4 regions of the Phyllobacterium zundukense genome follow, and region 3 is predicted to be linked to each of the others. Evidence: predicted binding sites of a transcription regulator. Region 3 holds the regulator's gene; each other region holds the start of a gene.

Region 1 (3,134 bases), 820 kb from region 3:
TTTCGTTGCACCGAGCAAATCACCGGCGCGGCGGGTTTCGATCAGGACATCGGCTTGTGAGTGGAAGCCATTGGCTTCGGTCAGCGGGCCCTCACCAAAGACAACCGGCAGCCAGGCGATGGTGCCGTCGACATCGAATTTGGCGACATAGAGCGTGCCTTCATCGAGGAGATCGAGATTGGCGGCGCGGTCATCCGGATTGAACTTACCCTTGGTGACGAATTTATAGACATAATCGAAACGCTCATCATCGCCGAGATAGAAGACGACACGGCCATCCTTGGCGACGATGGAATCAGCACCCTCGTGCTTGAAACGGCCCATGGCAGTACGTTTCTTCGGAATGGAATTGGGATCGTTCACATCGATCTCGACCACCCAGCCAAAACGGTTGGCCTCGTTCGGGTCCTTCGACACATCGAAGCGCTCATGGAAATTGCCCCAGTCGTAGACGCCTTCCGGGATGCCCATGCGCTTGTAATTGGCGGCCTCCTTGCTGTCCTCGGGCAGTTTGCCGAGGAAATAGCCGTGAATATTTTCTTCGCCCGAAACGTAGGTACCCCAGGGTGTGACGCCGCCCGAACAATTGTTGATCATGCCGAAGACTTTCTTGCCGGACGAATCGGCATTGGTCTTGACGCGGTCATGCCCGGCAACGGGGCCGGAAAGCTGCATTTCCGTGTTCGCGGTGATGCGGCGGTTGAGCTTGCCGTCCTTGACGACCTGCCACTTGCCATCGACCTTCTTGATCTCGACGACGGTGCCGCCATGGGCAGCCATTTCGATATCGACACGCTTCTGGTCAGCCGGTGAAACCTCAAGCTTGCCCTCGACAACCTTGACGATGCCGGGGAACATCAAATGTTCATTGGTGTACTCATGGTTGACGACGAGGATGCCGTGCTCAGAGGAACCGTCGATCGGAATGTAGCCGACATAATCATTGTTGTAGCCGAACTGCTTGGCCTGGCTTTCCGGCGTCTGATTCAAGGGATCGAACTCCGGCGAATCCGGAAACAGGCCATCGCCCCAGCGCAGGAGCACATCGGCATCGTAGCCGGCAGCGACATGGTGTTTCTCGTCAATACCTGCCTCGACTTCCTCGAAAGTGAAGGCCGATTTGCTCTCGGCACGCGCGTCGTCGGCGAGCATCAGCGCCATCGGGCTGACGGTTGCGGCAATGGCGGAAACGGCAAGCGAGCCCTTCAGGAACCCGCGGCGCGAAAACCGCGCGGCAATGAGTTCGCCCATGGTGGCATTGTCGGTCGGGTTGTGGCCGGGACCGTCATTTTCCTCGAGAAGGCTTGTGCGGAATGTCTGAGATTGGTCGTTCATGGCGTTTACCTCTGGCTATCTGGCTGGGAGAACGGATTTCAACCGTATCGACCCGCTATGACGGCAGAGTAACAGTATGATGACAGTTTCCCTTGTTTCTTCCTACCTGCGATAGTTCATGCAGCCGCGATCAGCCCGCCATAGATATCGAGATCGACATTGCCACCGGAAAGAACCACCGCAACGGTCTTGCCCCTGATATCCACTTCGCCCGTTGCCAAAGCTGCAAGCGCCACGCAGCCGCCAGGCTCCACAATCAATTTCAGATAGTTGGCGGCATCGCGCATGGCGGCCCTGACCGCGTTGTCGGAAACGGCTATGCCGCCTGCTAGATTGTGTTTGTTGATCGGGAAGGTCAGAACACCCGGCTGCGGCGTCAGGATCGCATCGCAGATCGAACGATGGCCGCTCTCGTTGCTTACGCGTTCGCCGGCAATGAGCGAGCGGCGCAGATCATCGAAATTTTCCGGCTCAACGCCCCAGATGCGCGTCTGCGGCGAGCCCGCCTTTACCGCAACCGAAATACCACTGATCAGACCACCGCCGCCGCTTGGCACGAAGACATCGTCAAGCGTCAGTCCACGTTCCCTGGCCTCCGCGATCAGCTCAAGACCGATCGTACCCTGCCCTGCCATGATGGAAGGATCGTCATAGGGTGGCACCAGAACCATGCCGCGCTCTTCGATGTATGGTACCGCCACGGCCTCGCGGCTTTCACTGTAACGGTCAAAGAGAACAACTTCCGCGCCGTAGGACCGCGTATTGGCGATCTTGGTCTGCGGTGCATCGCTCGGCATGATGATGACGGCCTTGATGCCGAAAAGCCGGGCGGAACTGGCGACACCCTGCGCATGGTTACCCGAGGAAAACGCCACGATGCCACGCTCACGCTCCTGCGGGGTGAACTGGCTGATGCGGTTATAGGCGCCGCGAAACTTGAACGAGCCGGTGCGCTGCAGGCATTCCGGCTTGAACAGGATGCGAGCATCGTATCGGGCGTTCAAGGCTTCGGATTCGATCAGCCGGGTGCGTACAAGCTGGCCCTCAAGCCGCGTCGCGGCAGCCTCCACATCGGCTATTCCAACGGCAAAACCCTGACTGTCCATGCGGCCCTCGCTTCAACGCTATGATCATAGCGAATTGATAGCACCATGAATGGCTTCAAGCATCCAAATCATTGTCATCATGGCAATTGACGGCGGACGCTTCACGCCGGCGCGGAATTCTCCCGATGCGCTAGAAACTGCGGCAGTTCCGCTATCGAGCCAAGAATGGCATCGCTGAGCGGGCCGAGATCGTCGAGGGTGCTGTTCCCAGAGAGGACGCCAACAGCAAGGCCGGCGCCCGCAGCATGGGCCATCTCAAGATCATGGGCATTGTCGCCCACCATGGCGATGGCAGCAGGCGCCAGACCAGTATTCGCGGCAAAAAGATGCAGCTGATCGGCATGCGGCTTGGCGCGCGCCACGGAATCATAGCCGATGATGACGGTGAACAATGATGTCAGGCCAAGCGCTTCGGCTGTCGCCCGCGCACCGGCTTCCGAATCGTTGGTGGCGATGCCGAGGACAAAACCCTGCTTGACCAGCGCCTCCAGCGTTACATGCAGGCCCTCGATGCCGACGGCGCGGCGCGAGCCTTCGCGCACGGCATAGTCATCATAGTCACGGATACGCGCCCGCTTTTCTTCGAGCGTCAGTTCCGGGTGCCAGAGATCGACAATGTCGTGAATGGTTCCGGCAGCGACAACTGAGCCACCGCGGAATTTTTCCATTTCCCAATCATAACCACCAGCTTCG
Region 2 (3,134 bases), 690 kb from region 3:
AGCGGAGCATGAGCAGATGAACGCTGCCATTCCTGTCAGAATGCTCATTGGGAGTGACGCCGAAAGCTTCCAGGCACTGCGGCTGCGTGGCTTGCGCACCGTGCCGGAGGCGTTCGGTTCAAGCTACGAGGAGGAAGTGGATCGCAGCGTAGAGGAGGTCCGCCGGCGTCTCGACGCTAGGCCGAATGCGGTTTTTGGTGCCTTCGCCGATGAAAAACTTGTCGGCGTGGCGGGTTTCGCGATTAACGCTACGCTGAAGGAGAGACACAAAGGGTCGCTCTGGGGCGTCTTTGTTGATCCGGAATGGCGTGGCCATAACCTCGGAAAACGATTGACACAGGCTGTTATCGATCACGCCTGCCTTCATGTCGACACGCTGAACGCCATAGTCACCGCGGCGAACGTGTCGGCGCGAACGCTTTATCTCAGCCTCGGCTTTACTGTCTACGGCTTCGAAAAGGACTCGTTGCGCATTGACGGCCAATCCTACGACGATGAGTTGTTGCGGCTCGAGCTGCGCTGACGCTATAGCTACGATATGCCCCATCAAACACCGCATAACCTGTTCGTCGATGAGCTCGGCAAAGCCAGCCGCAAGCTGCGCACCCTCTTTGACGCCCGCGTCAAGAAGCTCGGCTTGACCCTGGCACGGGCAAAAACGCTCGTGCTTTTGAGCCGCCTTGGAGTACTCAACCAGAAAGAACTGGCGGAAGAACTCGAAATTGAAACACCAACCATGGTGCGCTTGCTCGACGGTCTCGAGAAGCAGGGCTTGATCGAGCGCCGCGCGGTCGAGGGAGACCGGCGCGCCAAACAGATTGTCATAACCGCGCTCGGCCTCGATCTCGCCGAGGAAGTCAATCGGCTGGCTCAAGCCCTTCGCGCTGAAATCCTCCAGGATGTGGATGAAAAGGAACTTTTGAACGCGATTGAAGTCCTGCGCACCGTCAATCGCAAGATCAACGATCTCAGTTAACTGCCAGCCGGAAAAGCGGAAAAAACAAGGAATTACGGGAATTCGATTACTTTTCATCGCAAGACTGTCACATAGCGCGAACGAGGTTGATCAAGCATTTGCCCGTAGGAGTTGAATCAACTCGCGAAGTTCTTCAACCTTCAACGTCACCCATTTGTTACATCGGGATGGTAGGCGGGTAGGAATTTCCAACAAAGGGGATTCGATTAGATGCCGCTTGCTAGACAATCCAGAAGTACCCCTCTTCCGCGCAACGAGAAGCTCAACAAGGCTGTTCGTCAAAACAGGCTTCTGTCGCGGGCTGGATTATCCGAGCGCCTTTTCGCTCACGTCTTCAAGGGATTGGTCTATCCGCAAATCTGGGAAGATCCCGAAGTGGATATGGAAGCGCTGCAGATCCGCGCCGGCCATCGCATTGTCACCATCGCATCCGGCGGTTGCAACGCGATGTCATATCTGACTGCGGATCCGGCGAGCGTCGAGGCCGTCGATCTCAATACGGCCCATGTTGCCTTCAACCGGCTTAAACTGGCTGCGGTTGCCAACCTGCCCAATTACGATGCCTTCTACCGCTTTTATGGCACAGCCGACGACAAGACCAACCTTGCTGCCTATGAGCGCTTCATCCAGCCGCATCTGGATGCGACCAGCCGCGCCTATTGGGAAAAGCGCATGTTGTCCGGCCGGCGCCGCATCACCATCTTCTCGCGCGACCTCTATCGTCACGGCCTGCTCGGCGTGTTTATCGGTATGGGACATCGCGTGGCAAAGCTCTATGGCATTGATCCGCGCGACCTCCTCAAGGCATCTACCATGGAAGAGCAGCGCGCCTATTTCGACCGCTCCCTCGCCCCACTTTTCGACAAGCGGATGATCCGCTGGGCAACGAAGCGCAAATCCTCGCTGTTCGGCCTCGGCATTCCGCCGCAGCAGTACGACGCGCTGGCGACCGCCGGAAATGGTAATATGGCGCAAGTCCTGCGTGGCCGCCTGGAGAAACTTGCCTGCGGCTTCCCGCTTTCGGAAAACTATTTTGCCTGGCAGGCATTCGGGCGTGGCTACAGCGACAACGCCGAAACCGGCCCCTTGCCGCCCTATCTGTCCCGCAGCAATTTTGCCACCGTGCGCGACCGCGCCGGGCGAATGAGCGTGGTCAATGCATCCCTGACCGAATTTCTCGCCGCCAAGCCCAGTGCATCTGTCGACCGGTTCATCCTTCTGGATGCGCAGGACTGGATGAACGATACGCAGCTGGGTGAGCTCTGGAGTGAGATCAGCCGGACCGCAGCGCCCGGCGCGCGCGTCATTTTCCGCACAGCAGCTGAACCGACCATCCTGCCAGGCCGCATCGACGATGCCCTGCTGGAGCGCTGGGATTACCAGGAAGAGGCATCCCTCGCGCTTCACGATCGCGACCGCTCATCGATTTATGGCGGGTTTCACCTTTATCTGCTCAAGGACTGATCTCGATGTTTGCCAAGATTGAACATGGGCGGCTGATGGATCGGGTCTATCGGCATCAGCGCCATTTCTATGATGCCACGCGCAAATATTACCTCCTCGGCCGTGATCCGATGATCGCGGGCCTCAATCCGCCGGAAAGAGGCAGCATTCTTGAAATCGGCTGCGGTACCGGCCGCAATCTGGTGCTGGCCGGAGAGGCCTATCCCAAGACTTCGCTCTACGGCATTGATATCTCGAATGAAATGCTCGCCACGGCTCGTAAGAAGATCGCTGCGGCAGGGCTTGGCAAACGCGCGCACCTCGCCTATGCCGATGCCGCGGATTTCGACCCGGAAGCACTTTTCGGGCGGCGCCAGTTCGACCGGATTTTCATCTCATACGCCGTGTCCATGATCCCGCAATGGCAGGCGGTGATGCGCGAAGCCGTGAGCCATCTCACACCCGGCGGCGCACTGCACGTCGTCGATTTCGGCGATTTGAGAGATTTGCCCGGCTTCAGCAAAACCGCACTCTATACATGGCTCGAATGGTACCACGTCACCCCTCGCAACGATCTGTTCGACGTGGCTGATGTGATTGCGGTCGAGTCTAAAACAGAAACCGAAGCCCAGCGGCTTTATCGCGGCTTCGCCTGGATTTCAGTCATTCGCCGCAAAGCCTGACCGGAACTGCTATTTGCACAGATCGCTCTTTG
Region 3 (3,134 bases):
TGCGGGGCTCGTGACCTATGACGTTGAAGGGTTCTACTATCTCGCCCGCTCCGCGCTGGTGAAGGACGAGCGGCACATGGACCGCTTCGACCAGGTTTTCGGCCATGTCTTCAAGGGCATCGAAGCCTTGCATGGCGAAGGTGCCGTCGACGTGGCCAATCTTCCGGAGGAATGGCTGCGGCGACTGGCGGAAAAACACCTGACCGAGGAAGAGAAAAAACTGATCGAAGCACTTGGCGGCTTCGACAAGCTGATGGAAACCCTGCGTCAGCGCCTCGAGGAACAGCAGGGCCGTCATCAGGGTGGGTCGAAATGGATCGGTACGGCAGGCACGTCACCCTTCGGCGCCTATGGCTATAACGCGGAAGGCGTGCGGATCGGCCAGGACGAAAGCCGCCATCACCGGGCAGTCAAGGTCTGGGACAAGCGGGAGTTCAAGAACTTCGATGACAGTGTTGAGCTCGGCACGCGCAACATCAAGGTTGCACTGAAGCGACTGCGGCGCTGGGTGCGCGAGGGCGCCGAGGACGAACTGGATCTCTCGGGAACAATCAGATCCACCGCGGAACACGGCTATCTGGATGTGCAGATCCGGCCGGAGCGGCGCAATCATGTCAAGCTGCTGATGTTCTTTGATGTCGGCGGTTCCATGGACGAGCATATCAAGATCGCCGAAGAGCTGTTCTCAGCCGTGCGCTCCGAGTTCAAGCACATGGAGTATTTCTACTTCCATAATTGCCTTTATGAGGCTGTGTGGAAGGACAACCGCCGCCGCTATACCGAAAGCATCCCGACGCAGGATGTCATCCATAAATATGGATCGGACTACAAGGTGATCTTCGTCGGTGACGCGGCGATGGCGCCCTATGAAGTCTCGCATTCTGGGGGTTCCGTCGAACACTGGAACGAGGAAGCCGGTGCTGTCTGGCTCACACGTGTGCTCGACCAATGGAAGAATACGGTCTGGCTCAATCCCACCAAGGAAGCCTATTGGAACTACACGGCATCGACGTCCATGATCCGCGGAATTTTCGCGCAGCGGATGTATCCGCTTACCCTTTCAGGCATCGAGACCGCGACCCGCGAACTCTCGCGTAAGCACTGAACGCTCAGCCGAACGAATACCCGGCGCCGCGTACGGTGCGGATCGGGTCGATCGAACGGCCAATATTGATCGCCTTGCGCAGCCGTCCGACATGCACGTCGACCGTGCGGTCATCGACATAGATATCCGCGCCCCAGACATTGTCGAGCAGCTGGCCGCGTGAGAACACCCGTCCCGGCGACTGCATCAGGAATTCCAATAGGCGGAATTCCGTCGGCCCGAGCTTCAGTTCACGTTCCTTGCGGAATACGCGGTGCTGCTCACGGTCGAGCTTCAGGTCGCCGAAGCTCAGAACATGCGAAAGAAGACTCGGATTGACGCGGCGTAGCATCGCCTTGATGCGGGCGAGAAGCTCCGGCGTCGAGAACGGCTTGACCATATAGTCGTCCGCACCGGTCGCCAGACCCCGCACCCGCTCGCTTTCCTCACCGCGTGCCGTCAGCATGATGATCGGCAGGATTTCCGTCTCGCGCCGGGCTCGGAGGCGCCGGCAAAGCTCGATGCCGGAAAGACCGGGCAGCATCCAGTCAAGGATCAGAAGATCCGGCACCTTCTCGCGCAACGCAATTTCCGCTTCGTCGCCGCGCGTGATCGTCTCAACAATATAGCCTTCAGCTTCAAGATTGTACCGGAGAAGGACGCTCAAAGCTTCCTCGTCCTCCACAACGGTGATTTTGGGGGCTATCGCCATGGCTCGTTCTATCCTGGATTACGATTGTCTGGCTTCGTCGACGACGATGCTGTGAGTCTGGTCTTCCTTCGGTCGCTCGGCCGGCAATTGCGAACCGGTGACGATGTAATAGACGGTCTCGGCAATATTGGTAGCGTGGTCGCCAATACGCTCGATGTTCTTGGCGCAGAACAGAAGGTGCGTGCAAGCCGAGATGTTGCGCGGATCTTCCATCATGTAGGTCAGTAGTTCGCGGAACAGCGAGGTATAGAGCGCGTCGATCTCGTCATCGCGTTCACGCACAATGTTTACCTGCTGGACAGAACGTGTCGCATAGGCATCCAGCACATCCTTGAGCTGCGTCAGGGCCAGTTCGGCGATAGTCTGCAGACCGCGATAAACCGACAGCGTCTGCCGGGTATCGGTAACGGCAACGACCCGCTTGGCGATGTTTTTGCCGAGATCGCCGATGCGCTCGAGATCCGAGGAAATACGGATCGTGCCGATGATCTCGCGCAGATCGATAGCCATCGGCTGACGCTTGCCAATGATGGTAATGGCCTTTTCATCGATTTCCCGTTGACCGGCATCGAGGATCAGATCGTCCGAAATCACGCGCTGTGCCAGCGCGTTGTCGGAATTGACCATCGCGGTGACCGCCTGTTCGACCATCCGTTCCGCATGACCGCCCATCTCTGCGATCTTGTGCGTCAGGAACTTCAGTTCATCGTCGTAGGAACGCACAGTATGCTGGGCCTGCTGTTCGGTCATGTTCTTACCCTCGTTTCCTCACTGCGACGAGCGTCTTAACGAACGCACAAAGGACGCAGTAACAATTTGAATACTCAATCAGCCGAAGCGCCCGGTGATATAGTCTTGTGTTCGCTTTTCTGACGGATTGGTGAACATCATTTCCGTATCGCCCACCTCTACCAGATTGCCGAGATGGAACATGGCTGTCCGCTGCGAAACACGGGCTGCCTGCTGCATCGAATGCGTCACGATGACGATCGTGTAGTTCTGGCGCAATTCGTCAATCAGTTCTTCGACCTTGGCTGTAGCAATAGGATCAAGCGCCGAGCACGGTTCATCCATCAAAATGACTTCCGGGCTGACGGCGATGGCGCGCGCAATGCAAAGGCGCTGCTGCTGACCACCGGACAGACCGGTTCCCGCCTCGTGCAAGCGATCCTTCACCTCGTCGAACAGGCTGGCGCGGCGCAAGCTCTTCTCAACGATTTCCTCGAGCTGCTGGCGATTCTTGGCGAGGCCGTGAATACGCGGGCCGTAGGCGACATTTTCGAAGATGGACTTCGGAAAGGGGTTAGGCTTCTGGAACACCATGCCGACACGGGCGCG
Region 4 (3,134 bases), on a different replicon from region 3:
GTAGGCGGCCCCCGGCGAAACATTGGAATAGACGATAGTGCCGTCGCGCTCCTTCAGGAGTTCCGCCAGCCCTGGTCGGTCGAGCGACGTGCCGACGACGTGGCGGCGGTGCTGCAGAAAATCCGGATGTCCGGCATCATGGATGACGAAACGATCTTGCTCCAGCAGTGCCAAAGAGTTTCCCTCCAGGCCGTGCTGCGCGGGTGAACATCCGGTGGTAAAACTCGAGGAGCAAACTCGTGTCACCGAAGGCGTCACGCTTCGATGCGCCGCAAACCACTCGGAGCTTTCTCGCAACTGAAGGAGATTGGGGGTGGTATCCTCGCGCACAAAATCGCGCCTTAGGCCATCCAGTATAACGGCGACAACGCGGCGCATTCAGACCTCCACTCCGTTCAGGGCAAAGTCGAAGATGTCGAAATTGCGCAGCGCCGAGGTGCGAGCGCGCTCCATGTGGTCAGCACGCAGGGGGTGCGAGAGAATGAACGGCACGTTCTGCTCGGCGAGCCCACCATGTGATCGTAGACGTTCGCCAGCCAGAGCCGTCAGATCGTGATCGACCGCACGGGCGCCAAGTGCGACGCCGCGCAGACCGATAACTGCGACATCCCCTTCCTTGTCCTCCGGGAGTTCGAAGCGCCTACAGACATCAGCGCGTACCAGCACCTCTTCGATGCCCGGCCAAGCGCGAATGAAAGCGGCGACCTGTTCAGGAGCCAGTCCCTGCCGCTTGAGGTGGACGCGCACGAACCCGCCCAATGCGCCATGATGCCGAACGTATGGATCAGCAATCGGGCAGATTACGCGGGTGCTTCCCTCTCCGTATTCGGCGTCAAGCAGATCACCAAGATAGATGACATTGGGCTCACCCGTCGATGTCGACATGTCGTTCATGCCGTGATCGGCGACGATGCCGACAACGGCCCCATTAGCCAGCAGAGCGGCAATGCGCTTGTCGACGGCCTCCATGAAGTCATCGGCCTCCGGCGTTCCCGGCGCGTGCTTGTGCTGCACATAGTCGGACAAGGACAGGTAGATGAGTTCGGGGGTGCGCTCGGCCAGCAGTTTGATGCCGGCATCAAGGACGTAAAGTGACAGCTCCGCAGAGTACTGATCCGGTGTCGAGCGACCCATCAGTTCAGGCACATTGTCTATGCCGTGTTCGCCCATCGTGCTTTCGGGCGCCTTCTCGGCCGAGAAGGCAATGCCCTGAAGATTGTAGGCGAGCGCCTTGCGCAACTTGTCCTTGGCCGTGACGATCGCCACTCTTGCGCCGTCCTGGGAGAAGCGGCCCAGGATCGTTTCGGCGCGCATCGGCGTGGCGTCGACCATCATGATTTCACGGCCGGTTTCACGATCGATGTAGTAGTTACCGGAGACGCCGTGTATCGCCGGCGGCGCCCCACAAACGATTGAGATGTTGTTCGGATTGGTGAAAGTCGGCATGGCGGCGAGCGCTGTCGAACCGAAGCCCTCGCGACGCATCCTGTCGATCGTAGGGATTCGACCTGCCGTGCTGGCGGCATCCAGATAAGCCAGATCGCACCCGTCGAAACACACAACGACGACCGGCTTGACCGGCCAGCGATAGGTTCTACCATTGATGTGGAGCGAAGGACGATTTTCGGGGTTAGCAGAAGATTTCAATAGCATGGCCGACCATTCGTTATAAAACTGTCATGAAAAACTCATATAGTGATGAGTTTTTACGATTACTGTCGATTATTACTTTCTCTAATCCGCATTATTCTTTTTTATCATCGTAGAGTAAAACGACTTTACTTCCGTTATTATGTGAGAGAATGGAACAGAATGCAGCAACGTCTTCCACCATTGAAAGCGCTTGTAGCGTTCGAGAGCGTCGTGCGGACCGGCAGCGTAACGGCTGCCGCTGAGGAACTGTTCGTGACACACAGTGCTGTCAGCAAGCAGATTGGAGCGCTTGAAATCTGGATTGGCGAACGACTGTTCGCTGAAAACCGGCGCTCGATGGTTCCTACGCCGGCAGCCCAGCAATTGGCCGATAACGTCGGTATGGCGCTGAAGCTGATCTTTCAGTCATTGGGGACGTTCAGTGTCAATGCTGACACCACACCTCTGAGGGTGATCGCACCGGCCACGTTCGCCATGCGTTGGCTGCTGCCGAAGCTGCCCGACTTCCAAGCGCTTAATGAATCCATTCGGGTGCGCGTCCGGCAAACCCATACAACGGAAAACTGGCACGAGATGCCGTTCGATCTGGCCATTCGACGCGGCGGGGCCGTCCCTCCCCATTTGAAATCGGTACCGTTCTTTCGAGAGGAACTTGGTCTTGTGTGCCGTCCAGACCTTATCGACGCGTATGCTGGGGAGCTTCCCAGAGAAATCATCGGGAAATTTCCACTCTTGAAAGCCGATACTCGACCTGGTGAATTGGAAGAATGGCTGCTGTCGGCCGCGGCTCCCATCCATCTAGCTTCTCATGCACGGAGCTTTCCTCACTTCTACATCGCGCTCGAAGCCTCCCTCGGTGGACAAGGTGCTTTGGTGGCACCGATCAAGGTGATTGAAGAAATCCTTCGCAAAGGAGATCTCATCGAGTTGGACCACAATTTGCGACTGAAAGGTCCGAACTATATCGCGCTGTACGATGAGGCCGCATCTGAGGATTCGCCAGCGGTTCTCTTTGCGACATGGCTCAGCACGTTACGATCCAGGTACGAGGATCGCAATTCTGAGGATGCTAAACCATCGCACACGGGGCCAGGAGCGAACGGAATAGCCGTTGGCAACTCATTGTAGCGATACCGCAGGAGCCGACCACCACCTACTTATGTAGGGTTTCTGTTCCGTTGCTACTCAGACCCCGAACCGACCAAGGTGGGCGATTCTGATAGCACGACCAATATCAATACTAAAATAGAGGGGGCTAGGGTTCGCACAAATCCTGAAACCCGCTACGAAATCGGAACCGCTGATTTTTCAGAGAAATTTCTATCGCACAAGTCAGGCGCACAAGTCCGAGTTTCGCGAGCAATTTATGCGACACGGCTGGAGCGGAAGGGACGCGCCACCAGTGGTGCTGATCACCGGCTGACGGAAAGAATATCGATCAGGTCGCTGCCAAAGCGCGTAGACGCTGGCACGGCCAATCC

Evidence for each region. Region 3 encodes PhoB, which activates phosphate uptake and scavenging genes when phosphate is short. Its sites were predicted from a motif close to TGTCATNNANCTGTCAT; they were not measured.
Region 1: a site for PhoB is predicted at 1,404-1,420, ahead of BLM14_RS17160 (PhoX family protein). Genes of this name have one in related genera too.
Region 2: a site for PhoB is predicted at 1,121-1,137, ahead of BLM14_RS04795 (BtaA family protein). Genes of this name have one in related genera too.
Region 4: a site for PhoB is predicted at 1,665-1,681, ahead of phnA (phosphonoacetate hydrolase). Genes of this name have one in related genera too.

Annotation. Positions count from the first base shown of each region.
Region 1 covers NZ_CP017940.1:3,430,952-3,434,085, forward strand. Annotated here, with positions in the region: gene BLM14_RS17160 (PhoX family protein) at 1-1,335, opposite strand, end outside; gene BLM14_RS17165 (threonine ammonia-lyase) at 1,452-2,441, opposite strand; gene BLM14_RS17170 (HAD family hydrolase) at 2,543-3,134, opposite strand, start outside.
Region 2 covers NZ_CP017940.1:990,243-993,376, reverse strand. Annotated here, with positions in the region: gene BLM14_RS04810 (hydantoinase B/oxoprolinase family protein) at 1-12, shown strand, start outside; gene BLM14_RS04805 (GNAT family N-acetyltransferase) at 17-523, shown strand; gene BLM14_RS04800 (MarR family winged helix-turn-helix transcriptional regulator) at 539-976, shown strand; gene BLM14_RS04795 (BtaA family protein) at 1,187-2,440, shown strand; gene BLM14_RS04790 (class I SAM-dependent methyltransferase) at 2,446-3,102, shown strand; gene BLM14_RS04785 (Tle-like phospholipase domain-containing protein) at 3,112-3,134, opposite strand, start outside.
Region 3 covers NZ_CP017940.1:297,061-300,194, reverse strand. Annotated here, with positions in the region: gene BLM14_RS01460 (vWA domain-containing protein) at 1-1,105, shown strand, start outside; gene phoB (phosphate regulon transcriptional regulator PhoB) at 1,110-1,796, opposite strand; gene phoU (phosphate signaling complex protein PhoU) at 1,815-2,546, opposite strand; gene pstB (phosphate ABC transporter ATP-binding protein PstB) at 2,625-3,134, opposite strand, start outside.
Region 4 covers NZ_CP017943.1:189,344-192,477, reverse strand. Annotated here, with positions in the region: gene BLM14_RS26595 (alkaline phosphatase family protein) at 1-378, opposite strand, end outside; gene phnA (phosphonoacetate hydrolase) at 379-1,653, opposite strand; gene BLM14_RS26585 (LysR family transcriptional regulator) at 1,813-2,781, shown strand.